One region of the Rhizobium bangladeshense genome, then DNA from elsewhere that is predicted to be linked to it. Evidence: predicted binding sites of a transcription regulator. Region 1 holds the regulator's gene; each other region holds the start of a gene.
What was found. Region 1 encodes PhoB, which activates phosphate uptake and scavenging genes when phosphate is short. Its sites were predicted from a motif close to TGTCATNNANCTGTCAT; they were not measured.

Region 1 (5,290 bases):
GACGCACACCGCCCTCGCCCTGCACCGGTTCGATCAGGATTGCTGCCGTCGCATCGGTAACGGCGGCGCGGACGGCATCGATGTCGCCAAAGGGCACCTGATCGAAACCCGGCGCCTTAGGGCCGAAGCCTTCGAGATATTTCTCCTGGCCGCCGGCGGCGATCGTCGCGAGCGTGCGGCCGTGGAAGGCGCCTTCGAAGGTGATGATATGGAAGCGCTCGGGGTGGCCCTTGGAGAACTGATAGCGGCGCGCCGTCTTGACGGCGCATTCGAGCGCCTCCGCGCCCGAATTGGTGAAGAACACCTTGTCGGCAAAGGTTGCGTCGGTCAGGCGCTTGGCGAGGCGCTCCTGGCCGGGGATCTCATAGATATTGGAGAGGTGCCAGACCTTATCGGCCTGCTCCTTCAGCGCTGCGACAACGTGCGGATTGCTGTGGCCGACCGATGTCACGGCGACGCCGGCGCCGAAATCGAGATAACGCTCGCCGCCTTCGGTGATCAGCCATACGCCCTCGCCTCGCTCGAACCGCAGCGGGGCGCGAGAATAGGTGTCATAAAGCGGCGCGGCTTCAGCCATGGCGCGGGTCTCCCAATGTTGTCATGCCCGGACTCCGGCTAAAGACACCAAGCCCGACAAATTAAAAATGCCGCCTTTCGGCGGCAAGCGGTACTATTTCCTTTTCGCGCTGCAATGTCAACAAAACTGCGGCCTTAGCGCATGCAGCAAGCTAGTACAGGGGCGTTTCCGGCCTTCAACAGGCATTATTGCAGAAATGACACGCGGAGGCAGCAAGTTGGGGAAAACTTGAAATTCGATTCATCCGGATTCCCGCGACTCTTGTCACGGAGTCAGCCTCACACTAGGTTAAAGTTCAATTACTAGACTGCATGCGGCGGAACTAGTCACCAAAATTGATCAGGCGTTTCTTGTTTCGGAGGCTTCCGGGACAACGGTGAGGGATTCTGCCATCACCAACGCAAAAGGTGGAGACAGGGCATGAACTGGACAGACGAGCGGGTCGAGAAACTCAAGAAGCTTTGGTCGGAAGGACTGAGTGCCAGCCAGATCGCGGCGCAGCTTGGCGGGGTCAGCCGAAATGCCGTCATCGGCAAGGTGCACCGGCTGAGCCTTCCCGGCCGTGCCAAGGCCGGCGGCACAGCCACAGCGGCGCGCACGCCGAAGCGCCAGACTTCAGCGCCGCGTGCGCCGAACTACGCCTCCCGGATCACCACCCGCACCGTTACCCGCCAGCAGGGCGCAACGATGCTGAAGGAAGAGATCGAGGTCGATGCGGTCGAGGAGATGGAATATGTGCCGGCCGGCAACGTAGTCGTGCCGATTTCCCGCCGCCTTGGCCTGACGGAGCTGACTGAACGCACCTGCAAGTGGCCGGTCGGCGATCCGCTGAAGGAAGACTTCCATTTCTGCGGCTGCGAGTCCCCGGACAACTCACCCTATTGCGGCTATCATCAGAAGCTTGCCTACCAGCCGGTCAACGAACGGCGCCGGGCGGCTGCACGGGCAAGTTGAGCGGGCTGCATCCACGGACAAAAAAACGGGCCGAGTGGCCCGTTTTTTATGATCGGAGTGGGGAAGCGACCTTTGTGTTTGGCAGCAAAGCCGACCACACTTTCCGTCATCCCAGGGCTTGACCCTGGGATCCGCAACCAAGCACACCACTTCAATTGTTTCCCTGCAGTTCGATGCTATCGCGCTTCTCACAGTGCCAGCCGCATGGATCCCAGGGTCAAGCCCTGGGATGACGGAGGGGAGATGGTGCCTGGACAGGTTGGCTCTGCAGGCGCGATGGAGAGGTGGCGCCGAGACGCACAGCCCTCGCAGGCGCGATGAATTTGCGGCAAAAGCGCCGCTTCACAAGCTGCATCAGCGGGCGTTAGGCTAGAACGCCAACCCACACTCCGTCATCTCAGGGCTTGACCCTGGGATCCACAACAGGCACTCGGCTTCGATAACTTCCCTGCAGCTGAATGCCATCGTTCCTCCCGCAGCGCCAGCCGCATGGATCCCAGGGTCAAGCCCTGGGATGACGGAGGAGAGGTGGTGCCTGGATGACCGAGGTGAGGCCGTGCTGGCTCATACCCAGCGCCGGTGCGATGAAGGGCCTGGGAACCGCTGCACGGGCGGGAGCGCCGGCCACATGCACTCTCCTCAACCTCAGGCCTCCATCGAGTAACCGGCGCCGCGGACGGTGCGGATGACGTCCTGCATGTTGGAGAAATTCAGCGCCTTGCGCAGGCGGCCGACATGGACGTCGACGGTGCGTTCGTCGACATAGATGTCGTGGCCCCAGACGCCGTCGAGCAGCTGCGAGCGGGAAAAGACCCGGCCTGGCGACGACATCAGGAATTCCAGCAGGCGGAATTCGGTCGGTCCGAGGCGGACCTCGCGGCTCTTGCGGTGGACGCGATGGGTTTCGCGATCGAGCTCGATATCGCCGCATTTCAGCACCGACGACAGCACTTCAGGGCGGGCACGGCGCAGCATCGCCTTGACGCGGGCGACGAGTTCGGGGGTCGAGAACGGCTTCACGACGTAATCGTCGGCGCCGGTGGACAGCCCGCGCACGCGCTCGCTCTCCTCGCCGCGCGCCGTCAGCATGATGATCGGCAGCCGCTCGGTTTCCGGCCGCATGCGCAGGCGCCGGCAGAGTTCGATGCCGGAGACGCCGGGCAGCATCCAGTCGAGGATCAGAAGGTCGGGCGTGCGCTCCTGAAGCCTGATTTCGGCCTCGTCGCCGCGCAGGATGGTATCGACCTCGAAGCCTTCCGCTTCCAGGTTATAGCGAAGAAGTACGCTCAGGGCTTCCTCGTCTTCAACAACTGCGACTCTCGGGATCATGCGTGTCCGTCTCCTCGCGCAAAAGCCTTAAACCGGGGCGATTAAGCAGGCGTCCTGCGCATCTTCAGAAATTGGCTGCGACCTCTTTGCGCGCCCCGAACGGGCGCGCACGCAAGTGGTTGGTCCGGGCGGCTGGCCCGGTCCGCTGGTTCGTGACGATTATTCCGTCGCGGCGCCGACAGTGTTGGCGCTGTCATCCTTGGGGCGATCGCCTTCCGGCTGGGCGCCCGTTGCCATGTAGTAGATAGTCTCGGCGATGTTGGTGGCGTGGTCGCCGATGCGCTCGATGTTCTTGGCGCAGAAGAGCAGATGCGTGCAGCTCGTGATGTTGCGCGGATCTTCCATCATGTAGGTCAGCAGCTCGCGGAACAGCGACGTGTACATCGCGTCGATCTCGTTATCGCGTTCGCGGATGGCGGTCGCCTTGTCGGCGGCGCGCGTCGTATAGACGTCGAGCACTTCCTTGAGCTGGACCAGCGCCAGCTCGGACAGGTGCTCGAGACCGCGGGCGAGCTTGCGGGGAACGCCGGTGCTCTGCACGGCGATGACGCGCTTGGCTGTGTTCTTGCCGAGGTCGCCGACGCGTTCGAGATCGGCGGCGATGCGGATCGAACCCATGATTTCGCGCAGGTCTGCGGCCATCGGCTGGCGGCGGGCGATGGTGACGATCGCCTTGTCGCCGATTTCGCGCTCGGTGTGATCAAGGATCACATCGTCGGAGATGACCTTCTGCGCCAGCGCCGTGTCGCCGTTGACCAGCGCCCGGACGGATTCCGCGACCATCTGTTCGGCCAGGCCGCCCATTTCGGAAATCCGCCTGGACAGGAACTTCAGATCATCATCATAGGCAGAATAAATATGTGTCGATGCCATTGGGCTTTGTCCTCGAATAACGGGAAGGCTTCGGATCGCCGCAATCAGCCGAAGCGACCCATGATGTAGTCCTGGGTACGTGGATCGTCCGGATTGGTGAACATCTTGTCGGTGTCGTTCTCCTCGACGAGGTTGCCGAGGTGGAACATGGCGGTGCGCTGCGAAACGCGCGCGGCCTGCTGCATGGAGTGGGTGACGATGACGATCGTGTAATTCTCGCGCAGCTCGTGGATCAGTTCCTCGACCTTGGCGGTGGCGATCGGGTCAAGCGCCGAGCAGGGCTCATCCATCAGGATGACTTCCGGGCTGACGGCAACGGCGCGGGCGATGCACAAGCGCTGCTGCTGGCCGCCCGAGAGGCCGGTGCCGGACTCGTGCACGCGGTCCTTGACCTCGTTCCAGAGGCCGGCGCGCTGCAGGCTGGTCTCGACGATCTGGTCGAGATCGGCCTTCGACTTTGCGAGACCATGGATGCGCGGGCCGTAGGAGACGTTTTCGTAGATCGACTTCGGGAACGGGTTCGGCTTCTGGAAAACCATGCCGACGCGGGCGCGAAGTTCGACGACGTCGATATCCGGATCATAGACGTCGTCGCCGTCCAGCGTGATCTTGCCGGTGACGCGGCAACCCTCGATCGTGTCGTTCATGCGGTTGAGGCTTCGCAGGAAGGTCGACTTGCCGCAGCCGGAAGGACCGATCAGGGCGGTTACGGTGTTTTCGCGGATGTTCAGGTTGACATCGAAAAGCGCGCGCTTCTCGCCGTAGTATACGGAGACATCCTGTCCGATCATCTTATACGGGACGTTGCTCATCTTCTGATCCAGCGCCTTTTCAACTGCAGCTTCCGTCAACATGTTCATGATGTTTAACTCCGTTTACCAGCGGCGCTCGAAGCGACGACGCAAGAGAATGGCACCCATGTTCATGGCAACCAGGAACAGGAGCAGGACGATGATGGCACCCGAAGTACGCTCCACGAAGGCGCGTTCCGCCTCGTTCGCCCACATATAGACCTGCACGGGCAGCGCCGTCGAGGGATCGAGCGGCGTGGTCGGTGCATTGGCGACGAAAGCGACCATGCCGATCAACAGCAGCGGCGCGGTTTCACCGAGCGCGTGCGCCAGACCGATGATCGTGCCGGTGAGGATGCCGGGCATGGCAAGCGGCAGGACATGGTGGAACACCATCTGCATCTTCGAAGCGCCGAGGCCCAGGGCTGCAGCGCGGATCGAGGGCGGCACGGCGCGCAGTGCGGCGCGGGTGGCGATGATGATCGTCGGCAGGGTCATCAGCGTCAGCACCAGGCCGCCGACCAGTGAAGCCGAGCGCGGCAGACCGATGAAGTTGATGAAGACGGAGAGGCCGAGCAGACCATAGACGATCGACGGAACCGCGGCGAGGTTGTTGATGTTGACCTCGATCAGGTCCGTCAGCTTGTTCTTCGGCGCAAACTCCTCGAGGTAGATCGAGGCTGCCACGCCGATCGGCAGAGACAGAACCAGCACGATCAGCATCAGATACAGCGAGCCGATGAGGGCGACGCCGAGGCCGGCAGCC
Region 2 (5,290 bases), 340 kb from region 1:
CGAAGTCGAGCGAGGCGCCGAGGATGATGACGAAGACCACGATTGAAACGATGGTGTAGATCCGCCGCGTTCGAACTTGGCTCTGATAATTATCGAGGATGGTGCGGGAGCTCTCCTGCAATCCGTTCAGAGAGTTCGCGCCGGCCGAGTGCGCCATATCTGGCTTCCTTTTTGGAAAACGGCGGCACCATCATGATGCCGCCGCAAGACTGTTCAGACTCAGGATCAGCCGCCGATCACGGCCTTACGGGCGTCGATGATTGTCTGGTAGAAGCTCTGGTCCACCGGCGCCCAGTCAACGTAGCCGCCGCCGGTGAACGATTCGAAGCAGCTCTTGTCGGTCTTCGGCAGCTCGGCGAAGTAGGCGGTAACCTTCTTCTGGAGATCGGCCGGCAGCTTCTGGGAAACCATCAGCGGACCGTTCGGGATGAGCGGCGACTTCCAGACCTCGACGATATCGTCCATGTCGAGCAGGCCCTTGGCGACCATCTGGTGCAGGTTGCCGGAGGTGTAGCCCTGCGCCCACTCGCCCTGACCGGAACCGAAGGTGGTGCCGACGTCGAACTTCTTGTCGAGAACGCCGAGAACGAGGTTCTCATGGCCGCCGCCGAAGCCGGTTTCAGAGAAATACTGCTTGACGGGAGCGCCGGTGTCTTTCGGAAGGGCAACGTTAGGAACGAGGTAACCGGAGGTGGAGTCGGGATCGGCGAAGCCGAGCTTCTTGCCCTTGGCGTCGGCGAGCGTCTTGATGCCGGAATCCTTGCGGGCAACCATGATCGAATAGTAGCCGGTCGAACCGTCGGCCTGCTTCGTGGTCAGAACCGGGGTAACGGCGTTCGGATCTTTGATATAAACCGCGGCGTAGGAGGCAGCGCCCATGACGGCGAGGTCGATCGTGCCACCGAGCAGGCCCTGGATGACGCCGTTGTAGTTCGGCGATGGGAAGAGCTGGACTTCGGAAACACCGGTGGCAGCGGTCAGGCCCGGCTTGACGCACTCGGTGCGGCGAACCTGGTCGGCTTCGTTTTCACCGCCATCGAGTCCGATGCGGAGCACCTTGACGTCCTGTGCGGCGGCATTGCCGGCGAGGGCGGCTACGGCGATGGTAGCCATCAGGATATTGCGGAATGCAGACATGGAAGTCTCCTTTTGTGACGTGGCTTGTCAGTTGGTTCTCCGGCCGTTGTCCCGTCGGCCGGAAACGGTTCAATGCATGGCGGCGGCTTTGGCCGTCATGCCGGATGATGCGATTTCGGGGCGACGAGTGGATTCAATGCTGGTCGAGGTCACCGTTTCGTCGATGCCGGCGCCGTCCTTATCCGTCCCGTAGATTTCCTTGACAGCCTCCGCGGTCAACTCCGAGGGCTTTCCGTCGAAGACGACGCGGCCACCGGCCATGCCGATGATGCGCTCACAGTAGTTGCGGGCGGTGTCGAGCGTGTGCAGATTGGTGATTACGATGATGCCCTCGCGCTCGTTGATATCGCGCAGCGCATCCATGACGATCTTGGCGTTCAGCGGGTCGAGCGAGGCGATCGGCTCGTCGGCGAGAACCATCTTCGGGTTCTGCATGAGCGCGCGGGCAATCGCCACGCGCTGCTGTTGTCCGCCGGAAAGCGTGCCGGCCGGCTGCAGCGCCGTCTGCTCAATGCCGAGGCGTTCGAGCGCGGCGATGGCGTGAATACGCTCCTCGCGTGTGAAGACGCTGAGCAGGCTCAGAAGCGTCGAGCGGTGATTGAGCCGGCCGAGCATGACATTTGTGAGAACATCAAGGCGCGGCACCAGGTTGAACTGCTGGAAGATCATCGCACAGTCGCGCTGCCAGTTGCGCAGCGCCCGGCCACGAAGTCCGGAGACTTCGACGCCGGCAAAGTGAATCGAGCCGGAGCTCGGCTCCTGGAGCCGGTTGATAATGCGCAGGAGCGTCGACTTGCCGGCGCCGGAGCGGCCGATGATGCCAACCATCTGACCCTGAGAAATCTCGAGTGTGACGGCGTCGACGGCGAGTTTGTTTCCGAATCGACGTGTGACATCCTTCAGCGTGAACATCATGCTCTTCCCCTGCATCCCGGGCCTTTATCAGGATCGCATTAGTCCCGCTTGATGACCCTCAGATGTCATATTTGTGTAAGTCTTGTCACAATTCCTGGCGCTGGTATCGGAGGTTTAGCCGCCGTAGCGGGAGAGGAAATCTTCCGCGCTCAGGTTGCGAAAATCCTGGAGTGCCAGGCGCAGCCGGTCATGTTCCCAATCCCACCAGGCGAGTTCGTCCATGCGTTCTCCGAGCGCCTCAGAAAACCGATCGCGGATCAGCCGGGCCGGGACGCCGCCGACGATCGTGTAGGACGCGACGTCTTTCGATACGACGGCACCGGCGCCTATCACCGCGCCGTTGCCGACGCTGACGCCCGGCAGGATCGTCGCCCCATGGCCGATCCAGACGTCATTGCCGATCGTCACGCGATTCAAGCGCCGCCAGGCGAAGAAATCCTCCTCCATGTCGCCGTCCGGCCAGTAATCTGCGGCGCGATAGGTGAAATGGTGCAGCGTCGCGCGCCAGGTCGGATGGTTGGTGGCGTTGATGCGAACGGCGGCGGCAATATTGACGAATTTGCCGATCGTCGCGCACCAGATGGAGCCGTCCTGCATGATGTAGGAATAGTCGCCGAAGGTTACCTCGCTGATGCGGCAGCGTTCCGAGATTTCGGTATAGCGCCCGAGGGTGGAATCGCTGACGGATGCAGTCTCGTCGATATAGGGCTCAAGGCCCAGCTTCCGGTTCATGCAGCGATCTTTCGTGGAGAGAACTGCTGGACATCGAGGATGCGCTCGGCGACGGCTTCGCGCACTTCCTCGTCGTGGAAGATGCCGAGGAGAGCAACGCCCGCCCGCTTCTTTTCGGCAATCATGCTGACGACGACGGCCCGATTTCGTGCATCGAGCGACGCTGTGGGTTCGTCGAGAAGCAGGATCGTATGGTCGGTGATGAAGCCGCGCGCGATGTTGACCCGTTGTTGTTCTCCGCCCGAAAAGGTGGCGGGCGGAAGCTGCCAGAGCGTTTCGGGCAGGTTGAGTTTGGCGAGCAGGGCACCGGCCTTTTCCCGCGCCGCCACGGCCTGTTCGCCGCGTGCGACAAGCGGCTCGGCCACTACGTCTATGGCCGCGACACGCGGGACGGTGCGCAGGAATTGGCTGACATAGCCGAGCGTATGGCGCCGCACGTTGAGCACGGTGCGCGGGTCGGCCGAGGCAAGATCGACGATGCGCCCGTCGTGGTGGACGAGGATCTGCCCGGTATCGACGGCATAATTGCCGTAGATCATCTTGAGCAGCGAGCTCTTGCCGATGCCAGAGGGGCCGCCGAGCACGACGCATTCGCCTGACGACACAGAGAAGGCGACGTCGGAGACGACGGGCAGCCTGATGCCGTCGCGCAGGTGCATGGTGAAGCTTTTCGAGACTTCGGAAACGACGAGGGGCGTGGCCATGATTCTTCTTTCCTGGTTTCTAACGATGGCTCAGACCTGCAGGATCGAGGAGACGAGCAGCTGGGTGTAAGGCTCCCGCGGATCGTCGAGCACACGATCTGTCAGACCGTGTTCGATGACGCAGCCATCCTTCATCACCATCATCCGGTGCGAGAGAAGCCGGGCGACGGCGAGATCGTGGGTGACGATGATGGCCGAGAGGCCAAGATCGTTGACGAGGCCGCGCACCAGATCGAGCAGGCGCGCCTGCACCGAAACGTCGAGACCGCCGGTGGGTTCGTCCATGAAGACGAGGCGCGGCCCGGTGACGAGATTGCGGGCAATTTGCAGGCGCTGGCGCATGCCGCCGGAAAAGGCGCGCGGCTGGTCGTCGATGCGCTCTGCGTCGATCTCGACACGTTCGAGCCAGTCGATGGCGGCCGAGCGGATCTTGCCGTAGTGCCGGTCGCCGATCGCCATCAGCCGTTCACCGACATTGGCGCCGGCCGAGACGGTCATGCGCAGCCCGTCGGCGGGGTTCTGGTGTACGAACCCCCAGTCGGTGCGCATCAGGAAGCGGCGCTCGGCCTCATTCATATGGTAGAGGTCGCGGTAGCTGCCGTCGCGCATGTGGTACTCTACGCTGCCGGTGGTCGGCATCAGCCTGGTGGAGATGCAGTTGAGCAGCGTTGTCTTGCCGGAACCCGATTCGCCGACGATGGCGAGCACCTCGCCGGGCCAGAGCTCGAAGGAGACGTTCCGGCAGCCGATGCGATTGCCGTAGAATTTTGAGAGGTCGTTGACTTTGAGAAGCGCCGTGTCGGTCATTCCGCAGCCTCCCGGGCCAGCATTTCGCCGGCATGCCCCTGCGCCCGGCGATCTTCGCAATGGTCGGTATCGGAGCAGACGAACATGCGGCCGCCCTTGTCGTCGAGGATGACCTCGTCGAGGTAGACATCTTCTGCGCCGCAGAGCGCGCAGGGTTTGCCGAAGCGCTGGATCTCGAAGGGATGGTCTTCGAAATCCAGGCTGACGACGTCGGTATAGGGCGGCACGGCATAGATGCGCTTTTCGCGACCGGCGCCGAAAAGCTGCAGCGCTTCCGACTTGTGCATCTTCGGATTGTCGAACTTCGGTGTCGGCGAAGGATCCATGACGTAACGTCCATGCACCTTGACCGGATAGGCATAGGTGGTGGCGATGCGACCGTTGCGCGCGATGTCCTCGTAGAGCTTCACATGCATGAGGCCGTATTCTTCGAGCGCATGCATCTTGCGGGTCTCGGTCTCGCGGGGCTCAAGGAAGCGCAGCGGCTCTGGGATCGGCACCTGATAGACCAGCACCTGGCCGGCTCCGAGCTTTTCCTCCGGGATGCGGTGGCGCGTCTGGATGATCGTCGCATCCCTGGTATGCGTCGTCACCGCGACATTGGCGACCTTTTGGAAGAAGGCGCGGATGGAAACGGCGTTGGTCGTATCGTCGGCGCCCTGATCGATGACCTTCAGCACGTCGTCAGGCCCGATGATCGAGGCCGTCACCTGCACGCCGCCGGTGCCCCAGCCGTAGGGCATCGGCATTTCGCGCGAGGCGAAAGGCACCTGGTAGCCTGGAATGGCGATTGCCTTCAGGATGGCGCGGCGGATCATCCGCTTGGTCTGCTCGTCGAGATAGGCGAAGTTGTAGCTGGCGAGATCGCTCATTCGGCGGCTTCCTTCATGTCTTCGCCAGCACTGCGGGCGGCTTCGAATTCGCGGCGCATGCGGCGGACGAGATCGAGTTCGGCCTGGAAGTCCACATAATGCGGAAGCTTCAGGTGCTCGACG
Region 3 (5,290 bases), on a different replicon from region 1:
TTCGTGCCGTTCCTGGCAGGCTACGTGCTGTCTTCGGCACTCAACAATATCAGCGACTATTACGACTATCGCCGGCGCCAGGAGGCGAGTGGTTCCTATTACGGCTCGACGCCTATCTATCGCAACCGCTCGGGGCAGACGGTCACAACCACCGTTCGTTCGGGCAGCGACAGCGTGACGGTGCCCTCGCGCCAGAGTGTCAAGCCGGTCAACGTCAATACCCGCACCGTTGCCCGGCAAGGCTTCGGCGGCCGTTCGTCCTTCAGTTTCGGCGGCTGACATGAATCGCATCACCCTTCCGGCGCGTCCTGACTGGCGTGACAAGGCGCGGGCCGTCGGCTTCGGATTTCACGTCATGTATGGCGAGCCCTATTGGCTCGATGATGCCGCTTATACGTTCACGCTCGATGAGATCGAGATGCAGATCGAGGAGCCGAGCCAGGAACTGCATGATATGTGCATGGATCTGGTCGGCGAGATCGTCAGCAGCGAAGAGTCGCTCGACAGGCTGGCCATTCCGGAGGATCTGCGGGATGTGGTGCAGCGATCTTGGCAGCGCCGCGACCGGCACCTCTATGGCCGTTTTGATCTTGCTTATGACGGCAACGGCCCGGCCAAGTTGCTCGAATACAACGCCGATACCCCCACCTCGGTATTCGAGACGGCCTATTTCCAGTTCAACTGGCTGACCGATCAGGTTGCTTTGGGTGTTCTGCCCAAAGATTCGGACCAGTATAATTTCCTGCAGGAAAGCCTTGTCGAGGCGTTCGACCAATTTCCCAAGGAGTCAATCTTCCACTTCGCCGCGATAACCGACAATGAGGAGGATCGAGGCACGACGGTCTACCTCATGGATTGTGCGGTGCAGGCGGGCCATCGCGTCGAGCTTCTGGACATTCGGGAGATCGGCATCGATGCGCAGGGTCGCTACACCGACCTCAAGGATCGGGTGATCGACCGTTGCTTCAAGCTGTACCCATGGGAATTCATGCTGCGCGAGCCCTTCGCTCGCGAACTGGCGCGCTCCGGCGATGTTTTCGTTGAGCCCGCCTGGAAGTCCGTGCTCTCCAACAAAGGGCTTCTGCCGCTGCTCTGGCGGCGCCACCCTAATCACCCGAACCTGCTGCCGAGTTATTTCCACGATGACCCGGCCGCTTCGACCCTGACCGACTACGTGCGCAAACCACTCTTGTCGAGAGAAGGCGAGAACGTGACGATATTTCGAGAGGGGAGGGAGCTGATTTCCGCGCCCGGCGATTATGGCGACGAAGGGTTCATCGTTCAGGCCTATGCACCGCTTTTCGAAAGCGACAGCGGTTTTGCCGTGCTTGGCAGCTGGATCGCCGGCGACCGTGCCTGCGGCCTTGCCGTCCGCGAGGACCGCTCGCGTATAACCGCAAATCTATCGCGTTTCGTGCCGCACGTCATAGTCGGGTAAATGGATCGGCGAAGCAGTCGTCCGTCTCCCATGGTCTCAAACGCGAGGCCGTTTTTGAGCGTCGGACACCGGCAGGATTTTGGACTGCTTTGCCTGCCCTTGTCGTCGGGGAGGCCACAGTCGTTCCGCTTCATAAAACTGTCACCGAACCTTGGCATAGCTCTATCGATTTCCGATATCGCTATCCGAGGGGGATTGATGCAGGACGGAATCTATCGCGTGCTCTTTCTATCACGGCGCAATTCCGCACGTAGCGTGATGGCTGAAGCAATCCTGAACAAGATCGGCAAGGGACGATTCAAAGCCTTCAGCGCTGCTGTCGATCCGGCGCCGGTGATCGAGCCCACCGTCCTGCAGCTGCTTCGGAACGAAGACTACCCGATTGAAGACATCAAGCCTCGGCATTTCCGGGATTTTGCGGATGCTGGGGCGACCGACCTGGATTTTGTCTTCACCCTCAGTGATACCGCCGCCGGCGAAGCGCTTCCGGAATGGCCGGGCCTGCCGATCACCGGGCATTGGCGCTGTCCTGACCCGATCCTTGTCGAAGACGAGGCTTGGCAACGCAAGCAGGCCTTTATGCAGGTCCTGACCGGGTTGGAGAGGCGCCTGAACATCTTTATCAACCTGCCATTTGCTTCGTTGGATCGGATGAGCCTGCAGCACCACATCAAGGACATTGGTGACGCGGAGAAGGCTTAGGGCTCTGACGCTGGAATAGTTAGCGACGTTCAGAGAACAGGCAACCTGGCCAGCTACAGGGTGGTTCGTGTGGCTGCATCGAGCGCCGTTTCCTGACAATGGGCAAGCAGATCCCCGTCCACCGTGATCATCTTCCGGCTTGCATTTCGGAGGCGGAAAGTTGGTTGGAGTTGGCCTTTTGCAGAGAATGACGCTCCAGAGACAGCTTCACCCACCTCATGCCGACGGTCACTCGTTCATCATCCGGTTGTGATCTTACAAAGATAAAGCCGCTGTCGGAATTGTTCCAAGAAACAACAAAGGAGAAGCACCATGGCTAATATCGACACCAGCAAATTGTCCTGGGACGAATGGGACGAACTGCAAAACCCACCGCCGGCCGAAACCGATTTCGACCGCGTCGTCGAATCGGCTGTTTCACGCCGCGGTTTCCTCGGTGGCATCCTAGCCGTCGGTTCAGCTGCCGCCGCAATGGGGACGCTCGGCAATCTGATGTCCTCCACCTCGGCGCAGGCGCAGGACACCGATTCGCGCTTCGCGTTCAAGCCGATCCCTGTCTTCACCGACAACACCGTGCATGTCCCGGAAGGTTATGCCTGGAAGCCGCTCGCGAAGTGGGGCCAGCCGCTGTTTTCCAATATCCCGGATCTCGATCCTGCCAACGGCGTAAGCGTCGAAAACTCCGACAAGGTCTTCGGCGAGAACACCGACGGCATGGAACTGTTCGTGATCGGCGACCGTCAGGTCATCGCCGTCAACCATGAATATGTAAACAACGAAATCAATCTTCCGCACAATGAAAAGGGCATGCCGAAGAGCGCCGACGATGTGAAGATCCTACAGAACCTGCAGGGTGTCACCGTCATGGAAGTCGCCGAAGGCGAAAAGGGCTGGGAAATCGTGGTCGACAGCCCGTTCAATCGCCGCATCACCCATCTGACCCCGATGAAGATCTCCGGTCCGGCCGCCGGTTCCGATCTTATCAAGACCGAAGCCGATCCGAACGGCACCGACTGTCTTGGGACCTTCAACAACTGCGGCGCCGGCAAGACGCCGTGGGGCACCTATCTCACCTGCGAGGAAAACTTCAACGGATATTTTGGCTCGTCCGATCCGAACTTTGCCATGCCCGACGACTTCAAGCGCTACGGCATCGCAGCCGAAACCCGGTATGGCTATGAGGTCTTCGATCCCCGTTTTGACGTGTCGAAAAACCCGAACGAACCCCGGCGCGCCGGTTATGTCGTGGAAATAGATCCGTCCAATGCCACGTCCACCCCGATCAAGCGCACCGCGCTCGGCCGCATCAAGCACGAGAACGCCGCTGTCGTGATTGCCCGCAATGGTCGCGTGGTCGTCTACATGGGTGACGACGAACGTGGCGAGTTCCTCTACAAATACGTTTCGAACGGCATCTACGTGCCGGGCGTCGACACCTCCAAACTGCTCGACGAAGGCACGCTCTACGTCGCCAAGTTTGTTGATGACGGCAATGGTGAGTGGCTGGCGCTGACGCCGGAAACGACCGGCATGAAGATGGACGAGATCCACGTCTTCACCCGCCAGGCCGCCTCGAAGGTCGGTGCCACGACCATGGACCGTCCGGAGTGGGTCGCCATCAACCCGGTCGCCATCGAGGCCTATTGCGCGCTGACGAACAACACCAATCGTGGCGTGAAGAATAATGCCGGCGGCGACGAAATGCCGGTCGGCGGTGCCAATCCCCGCGAGAAAAACGCCTACGGCCAGATCGTGCGCTGGTATCCGGAAAATGAGGACCATGCCAGCGGCAAGTTCAAGTGGGATCTGTTCGTCATGGCCGGCAATCCCGACGTTCACAAGGATGCCTATGCCGGCTCGTCCAACATCAACTCCGGCAACATGTTCAACTCGCCTGATGGCATGATGTTCGACTCGACCGGTCTCTTGTGGATCCAGACGGACGGCGAAGACACCAACGAAGGCGACTTCCTCGGCCAGGGCAACAACCAGATGCTTGCCGGCGACCCGGCGACCGGCCGCATCGAACGTTTCCTGACCGGCCCGAAAGGCTCGGAAGTCACCGGCATGACCTGGTCGGCGGATAAGCGGACGATGTTCGTCGGCATTCAGCACCCCGATGCGCCCTTTCCAGACGGCGAAGGCAAATTGCCGCGCTCGACCATCCTTGCGATCAAGCGCGCCGACAATGCGCTTGTCGGATAGCCACTGAGCGTCACAACGACAGATTGGGAGGCGCTGGTTTCAGCGCCCCCTCGCAGGTCTCGAACATCGCCTTTGATCGCGGTTCGTCGACTTCTCGATGTCCTCGCGCAAATGGTCCATGGTTCCTGAAGGCGCGTCTGCATCCTTGCAGACGGCGCCGAGCCGTCACATGCCAGTACCTTGGACGAGAGGAACTTCGCGATCATGCCAGTAGTTTCGACGACGCTCACGGCAGAACGTCGAGCGGTCACGGCTGAGGGTGCGTGCGATCTCTGCCTGACTGATCTTCCTCGCATGCATCTGCGCGTTCGTCCAAACTCAACTGCACGAAAGAGCGGGCCATTCCATCCTCCTGTAACTATGGCGGTTATTCTCCTAGCTGCATTTGAAAATGGAATCCGCCCCCTACTTTAAAAAGTGGCATAATACTATTTATGGAACTTAGTCTCCGATTTTCTTTCGACGTCCTCAATGATGGAGGCAATACCAAGAGGCGGAAGCCCGCACCATCCGCTCCACCTTCCGCAGCATGAACGAGGGTATCGCGCTGTTCGATCCGCGCGGCCGACCGATCACCATGAACCGCCGTGTGATCGAGTTGGTCGGCTGGTCTGGTTCGGTCAGGAAATTGACGCTCCGCAGTTCGTAACGTCGCTGCCAGAGATCGATCCGGCACTCCTGCCGGCCGAGAACGATGCCGGCCTCCTGTCCGACCGGTCAGTGCTACGCCACTCGGACGCGCCTGGGTGGCTTTGGCCACTCGAGCGCCGGCCGCGAGTTGCGAAGCGGTTCTTCAGGAACCGTGATACTCGGGCGGGACCTCTCAAGCTCCCGCCTGAAATTTACCACTTAAAACTCTTCCCAGCTTTCGTTCGCCACTGCGACAGCCGCAGACCCCTTCACCGCGAATGCGTTCGCGACCTTGCCGATCATGCCGCGGACAGG
Region 4 (5,290 bases), 460 kb from region 1:
CATCTTCGAGACGCATCCCACCTCCCGAGATCATCCCTCGACAAAGAATATTCGCCTTGAGGGCTTCACTCCTTGTTATATGGAGCCCTATCTAGGGAATAAGCGCATTCCCTAACGCATGCCCATTGGAGCCCATCATGACCACCGATCTCCTGACGCTTTTCGACGCCGACGAAGCCACGATGCGCGGCCTCGTCGCCGAGGCCCTCACCGGCGCCGATGACGGCGAGCTGTTCATCGAGCATGCGCAGGCCGAAGCGCTGACTTTCGATAATGGCCGGCTGAAGGGCGGCAGCTTCAACACCGAACAGGGCTTCGGGCTTCGTGCCGTTGCCGGCGAAGCTGTGGGTTATGCCCATGCCGGCGATCTTTCGGTGGCGGCGCTGAAACGGGCGGCCGATGCGGTGGGCGCGGTGACGCGCGGCTATTCCGGCACCTATGCCGCCGCTCCCCAGGGCACCAACAAGAAATTCTACGGCGACCAGAACCCGATCGGCCAGCCGAGCTTCGAGGAGAAGGTCAAGGTCCTGCAGGACATAGACGCCTATCTCAGGGGCAAGAACGACAAGGTTCGGCAGGTGACGGCCTCGGTCGCAGCGAGCTGGCAGGTCGTCGACATCCTGCGCGCCGACGGCCATCGCGTGCGCGACATCCGGCCGATGACGCGTATCAACATCTCCGTCGTGGTCGGCGAAGGCGAGCGGCAGGAGAGCGGGTCCTACGGCAGCGGCGGGCGCATTGGCTTCGGCGATTTCATTGCCGAGGGCAGCTGGCAGTACGGCGCCGACGAAGCGCTGCGCCAGGCGCTCGTCAACCTGGAGGCGATCGACGCGCCGGCGGGCACGATGGATGTCGTTCTTGGTTCCGGCTGGCCGGGCGTGATGCTGCACGAGGCGGTTGGTCACGGGCTGGAGGGCGATTTCAACCGCAAGAAAACGTCGGCCTTTGCCGGCCTTCTCGGCCAGGTCGTCGCTGCGCCCGGCGTTACCGTCGTCGACGACGGCACGATCGACAACCGCCGCGGCTCGATCACCATCGACGATGAGGGCACGCCGTCCGGCTATAACGTGCTGATCGAGAACGGCAAGCTCGTCGGCTATATGCAGGATCGGCAGAATGCCAGGCTGATGGGCATGGCGCCCACGGGCAACGGCCGCCGTCAGGGCTATGCCCATGTGCCGATGCCGCGCATGACCAACACCTATATGCTCGGCGGCGACAAGACGCCTGATGAAATCATCGCCTCGGTGAAGAAGGGCATCTATGCCGTCTCCTTCGGCGGCGGCCAGGTCGACATCACCTCGGGCAAGTTCGTTTTCGGCTGCACCGAGGCCTATCTGATCGAGAACGGCAAGATCGGCGCGCCCATCAAGGGCGCCATGCTGATCGGCAACGGGCCGGACGCGATGAAGCGGGTGTCGATGATCGGCAACGACATGAAGCTCGACACCGGCATCGGCAATTGCGGCAAGGCCGGCCAGTGGGTGCCGGTCGGCGTCGGTCAGCCGCATCTGCGCATGGATCAGGTGACGGTCGGCGGCACGCAGACCTGAGGCGGGAGGAACTGATGGCGGAGATCGAAATCAGACCCTTTGCCGATGGCGACGCCGATGACGTGCTTTCGGTGATCCTGCCGATCCAGCGCGAGGAGTTCGGCATCGACATATCAGCCGATGCGCAGCCGGATCTCAGGGTCATTCCGGATTTCTACCAGTCCGGCAAAGGCCAGTTCTGGGTTGCCGTCAAGGACGGCGCCATCGTCGGCACGCTCGGGCTGAAGGATATCGGCAACAGGCAGGCGGCGCTGCGCAAAATGTTTGTCGCCGCCGAAGTCCGCGGCAGCGAGCATGGGGTGGCGGCACGGCTTCTCGAGCGGATGTTCGCCCATGCCAGGGCGGTCGGCCTCGCCGACATCTTTCTCGGGACGACCGACAAATTCGTCGCCGCCCATCGCTTCTACGAAAAGAACGGCTTTACCGAGATCGCCAAGAACGCCCTGCCCCGCTCCTTCCCGCTGATGGCGGTGGACAGCAAGTTCTACCGGTACAGGGTCGGCTGAGCTTCCGTATCTGCGTCTGAACCGCGCACACCCTGATCCTCTTGTCACTCAATTCAGCACCGCGCATCGGCGTGACGGCGGCTGAGGCCATGCGGCAACGTTGTCACAAATCTGTCATAAAGTTCAATCCGGCCCTATCTCTTCAAGGAGATAGGGTTTAGGAGGGCCGTGACGGACGGCGGCCGCTTTCGCTGTCCACAGCGCAGGCCAAGAAACGCGAGGTCCTCATGCTTGGTTGGTTTCGAAAGTTGATGCCGCGCGAAGACCGGTTCTTTGTACTCTTCGAACAGCATTCGAGAACGATCGTCGAAGCCGCGCAAGCCTTGGACCGGCTGTTGTCGGGCACCGAGATCGAGCATCAATGCGAGAAGATCGTGCGGTTGGAAGACCAGGCCGACGATATTACGCGCGAAGTCATGCAGGCCGTCCGGCGAAGCTTCATCACGCCTTTCGATCGTGGAGACATCAAGGATCTCATTCAATCCATGGATGATGCGATCGACATGATGCACAAGACCGTCAAGACCATCCGCCTCTTCGAGCAGACCAGCTTCGATCCGGGCATGCGCGAGATGGGCAAGATCGTCGTCGAGGCCGCCAACCTCATTGCCGAGGCCATTCCGCTGCTCAATCGCATAAATGCCAATGCTCCGCGTCTTTCGGCAATCGTCGAGCAGGTGACCCGCGTGGAGGGCCGCTCCGACGAACTGCACGAGCATGGCCTCAAGGATCTGTTTCGCCGGCATGGCTCGAATAATCCGATGGGCTATTTGATCGGCAGCGAGATCTATGGCGAGCTGGAAAAGGTGGTCGACCGATTCGAGGACGTCGCCAACGAGATCAGCGGCATCGTGATCGAGAATGTCTGATGGATGCCGCCCTCGCCTTCCCGCTCCTCATCGGCCTTATCGGCGTCGCCCTGCTCTTCGATTTTCTCAACGGCCTGCATGATGCGGCGAATTCGATCGCGACAATCGTCTCGACACGAGTTCTGAGGCCGCAATATGCGGTCTTCTGGGCGGCCTTTTTCAATTTCATTGCCTTCCTGTTCTTCGGGCTCCATGTGGCGGAGACGCTTGGAACCGGTATCATCGATCCGGCGATCGTCACGCCGCAAGTGATTTTCGCGGCCCTGATGGGCGCTATCGTCTGGAACGTCGTGACCTGGATCTTCGGCATTCCCTCCAGTTCCTCGCATGCGCTGGTCGGCGGCCTGGTCGGCGCGGGACTTGCCAAAACCGGGTTGAGCTCGATTGTCTGGAGCGGTCTTCTGAAAACCGCCGGCGCAATCGTCATGTCGCCGATGATCGGCTTCCTTTTAGCCCTGTTCCTCGTCCTGGCGGTCACCTGGACCTTCGTCCGGCAGACGCCCTTCGCCGTCGACCGATCGTTTCGCTTCCTGCAATTCGTGTCGGCGTCGCTCTATTCGCTCGGCCATGGCGGCAATGACGCCCAGAAGACCATGGGCATCATTGCGGTGCTTCTCTATTCGCAGGGCTATCTCGGCGGCAGCTTTCATGTGCCGTTCTGGGTGGTGATTTCGTGCCAGGCTGCGATGGCGCTCGGCACCTTGTTCGGCGGGTGGCGCATCGTCCATACGATGGGGTCGAAGATCACCAGGCTGAACCCAATGCAAGGCTTCTGCGCCGAAACGGGCGGCGCCTTGACCCTCTTCGGCGCCACATGGCTCGGCATCCCCGTTTCCACCACCCACACCATTACCGGGGCCATCATCGGCGTCGGCGCCGCAAGACGCCTATCCGCCGTGCGATGGGGGCTCGCCGGCAACATCGTGGTCGCGTGGATTGTCACCCTTCCGGCTGCGGCGTTGATTTCGGCGATTTCATTTTGGCTTGTGACGCTGTTGAGCCAAATTTTCTAACGCCGATCCTGCAGCGAGATGGCCGACTTCTTACCTGCTCTGCGGCTGAAACCGCCACTTCCTTTCGATCGCCGCGGCAAGGTCTAGGTCATTGTGGCGGGCAAACAGCAGAAGATGGCCGAGAACATCGGCGGTCTCATCGGCCAAATCCCGCTGCATGTCTTCAGGAGAGCGGCCCTTCGCACGGCCGCGGCCGGTCAGGCGGTTCCATGCCTGAGTCAACTCACCCATTTCTTCCTGGAGCTTCAGCAGGTACCAGTCGGCGTCGCGTTCGATGTTGTTGGCAGCGACATGGACAGAGGATGAGATTTCGAACTGTTCGGCAAGACGGCGCAACATGAACGTTCTCCTTTTGTTTAGGGAGGAGACGCTGATTCCCGCTGCTTGTCCAGAGTGGAATATGATGCTGCTGCGATCAGCCGTGATCGGGCAGCAGCATGCAGTCATAGGAACGCTGCTTCAGCGCATCGCACGCGGAGACGGCGGCGTCCCTGCTGGCGAAACCGACGAAGCGGGCGCGATAGATCCTGTTCGCCCCCTGGCCGACCGCTTCGGTATGGGGCGAAGCGGCAAGGAGCGGTGCTCCGGCCTCCGACTGCGCCTGGGCGAGAAGCGCACGCGCCGCATCGGCGCTCGGCGCGGCCGATATCTGGATCTGCCAGGTTCCGTCGGATTTCTCGGCCGGAGTCTTGACGGTCTTGCCGGCGGCGAGGATCTCGTCCATGGCGGTCGGGCGTTCCAGCGGCACGACGGCGTCGTCGGCATAAGCCAGGCTCTTCGCTGCGAGATCTTCGTCCGGTCGCGGTGCGTTCAGCGGCACCGGAACATCGGAAGCATCGGCGGCGGAAGCGACTTCGACCGGCTCCCTGGCGCCGACGCTCGCCATCAGCCTGGCGCCGCCTGATGACGAGGCACGGCCGAGATAGCGGTCGAGCAGCGCTTCCATCTTGGCGTCGCGGCTGCGGGCGGTGCGACCGCCGAGCACGACACCGACGACGCGGCGGTTGCCGTCCCTGACGGCGCTGACGAGGTTGAAGCCGGAGGCGTTGGTATATCCCGTCTTGATGCCGTCCATGCCCTGGTAGCGGTACATGAGATTGTTGTGGCCGCGCACAGTCTTGCCGCGGAAATTGAAGCTTGCCATCGAGAACAGCCGGTATTCATTGGGATAATTCCTCATCAGCGCCACGGCGAGCGTCGACATGTCACGCGCCGTCGTCACCTGACTGCTGTTCGGCAGGCCCGATGCATTGGCGAAGACGGTGCGGCTCATGCCGAGCTGGCGGGCTTTGGCGGTCATCATCCGGGCAAAGCCGCTCTCCGAACCGCCGAGCTTCTCGCCCATGGCG

Region 2: the regulator PhoB is predicted to act here: its motif matches at 2,116-2,132, upstream of phnC (phosphonate ABC transporter ATP-binding protein).
Region 3: the regulator PhoB is predicted to act here: its motif matches at 2,328-2,344, upstream of J2J98_RS21205 (PhoX family protein).
Region 4: the regulator PhoB is predicted to act here: its motif matches at 2,161-2,177, upstream of J2J98_RS04615 (DUF47 domain-containing protein).

Annotation. Positions count from the first base shown of each region.
Region 1 covers NZ_CP071612.1:513,736-519,025, reverse strand. Annotated here, with positions in the region: gene J2J98_RS02510 (aspartate aminotransferase family protein) at 1-577, opposite strand, end outside; gene J2J98_RS02505 (GcrA family cell cycle regulator) at 998-1,531, shown strand; gene phoB (phosphate regulon transcriptional regulator PhoB) at 2,177-2,860, opposite strand; gene phoU (phosphate signaling complex protein PhoU) at 3,020-3,733, opposite strand; gene pstB (phosphate ABC transporter ATP-binding protein PstB) at 3,778-4,593, opposite strand; gene pstA (phosphate ABC transporter permease PstA) at 4,609-5,290, opposite strand, start outside.
Region 2 covers NZ_CP071612.1:172,936-178,225, forward strand. Annotated here, with positions in the region: gene phnE (phosphonate ABC transporter, permease protein PhnE) at 1-157, opposite strand, end outside; gene phnD (phosphonate ABC transporter substrate-binding protein) at 226-1,137, opposite strand; gene phnC (phosphonate ABC transporter ATP-binding protein) at 1,207-2,049, opposite strand; gene J2J98_RS00820 (DapH/DapD/GlmU-related protein) at 2,167-2,784, opposite strand; gene phnL (phosphonate C-P lyase system protein PhnL) at 2,781-3,488, opposite strand; gene phnK (phosphonate C-P lyase system protein PhnK) at 3,519-4,295, opposite strand; gene J2J98_RS00835 (alpha-D-ribose 1-methylphosphonate 5-phosphate C-P-lyase PhnJ) at 4,292-5,167, opposite strand; gene J2J98_RS00840 (carbon-phosphorus lyase complex subunit) at 5,164-5,290, opposite strand, start outside.
Region 3 covers NZ_CP071613.1:44,573-49,862, forward strand. Annotated here, with positions in the region: gene J2J98_RS21190 (DUF1190 domain-containing protein) at 1-279, shown strand, start outside; gene J2J98_RS21195 (glutathionylspermidine synthase family protein) at 281-1,438, shown strand; gene J2J98_RS21200 (arsenate reductase/protein-tyrosine-phosphatase family protein) at 1,637-2,140, shown strand; gene J2J98_RS21205 (PhoX family protein) at 2,453-4,345, shown strand; partial or broken gene J2J98_RS21210 (PAS domain-containing protein) at 4,824-5,077, shown strand; gene J2J98_RS21215 (methyl-accepting chemotaxis protein) at 5,195-5,290, opposite strand, start outside.
Region 4 covers NZ_CP071612.1:969,866-975,155, reverse strand. Annotated here, with positions in the region: gene tldD (metalloprotease TldD) at 138-1,553, shown strand; gene J2J98_RS04620 (GNAT family N-acetyltransferase) at 1,568-2,059, shown strand; gene J2J98_RS04615 (DUF47 domain-containing protein) at 2,287-2,928, shown strand; gene J2J98_RS04610 (inorganic phosphate transporter) at 2,928-3,941, shown strand; gene J2J98_RS04605 (nucleoside triphosphate pyrophosphohydrolase family protein) at 3,972-4,280, opposite strand; gene J2J98_RS04600 (D-alanyl-D-alanine carboxypeptidase family protein) at 4,357-5,290, opposite strand, start outside.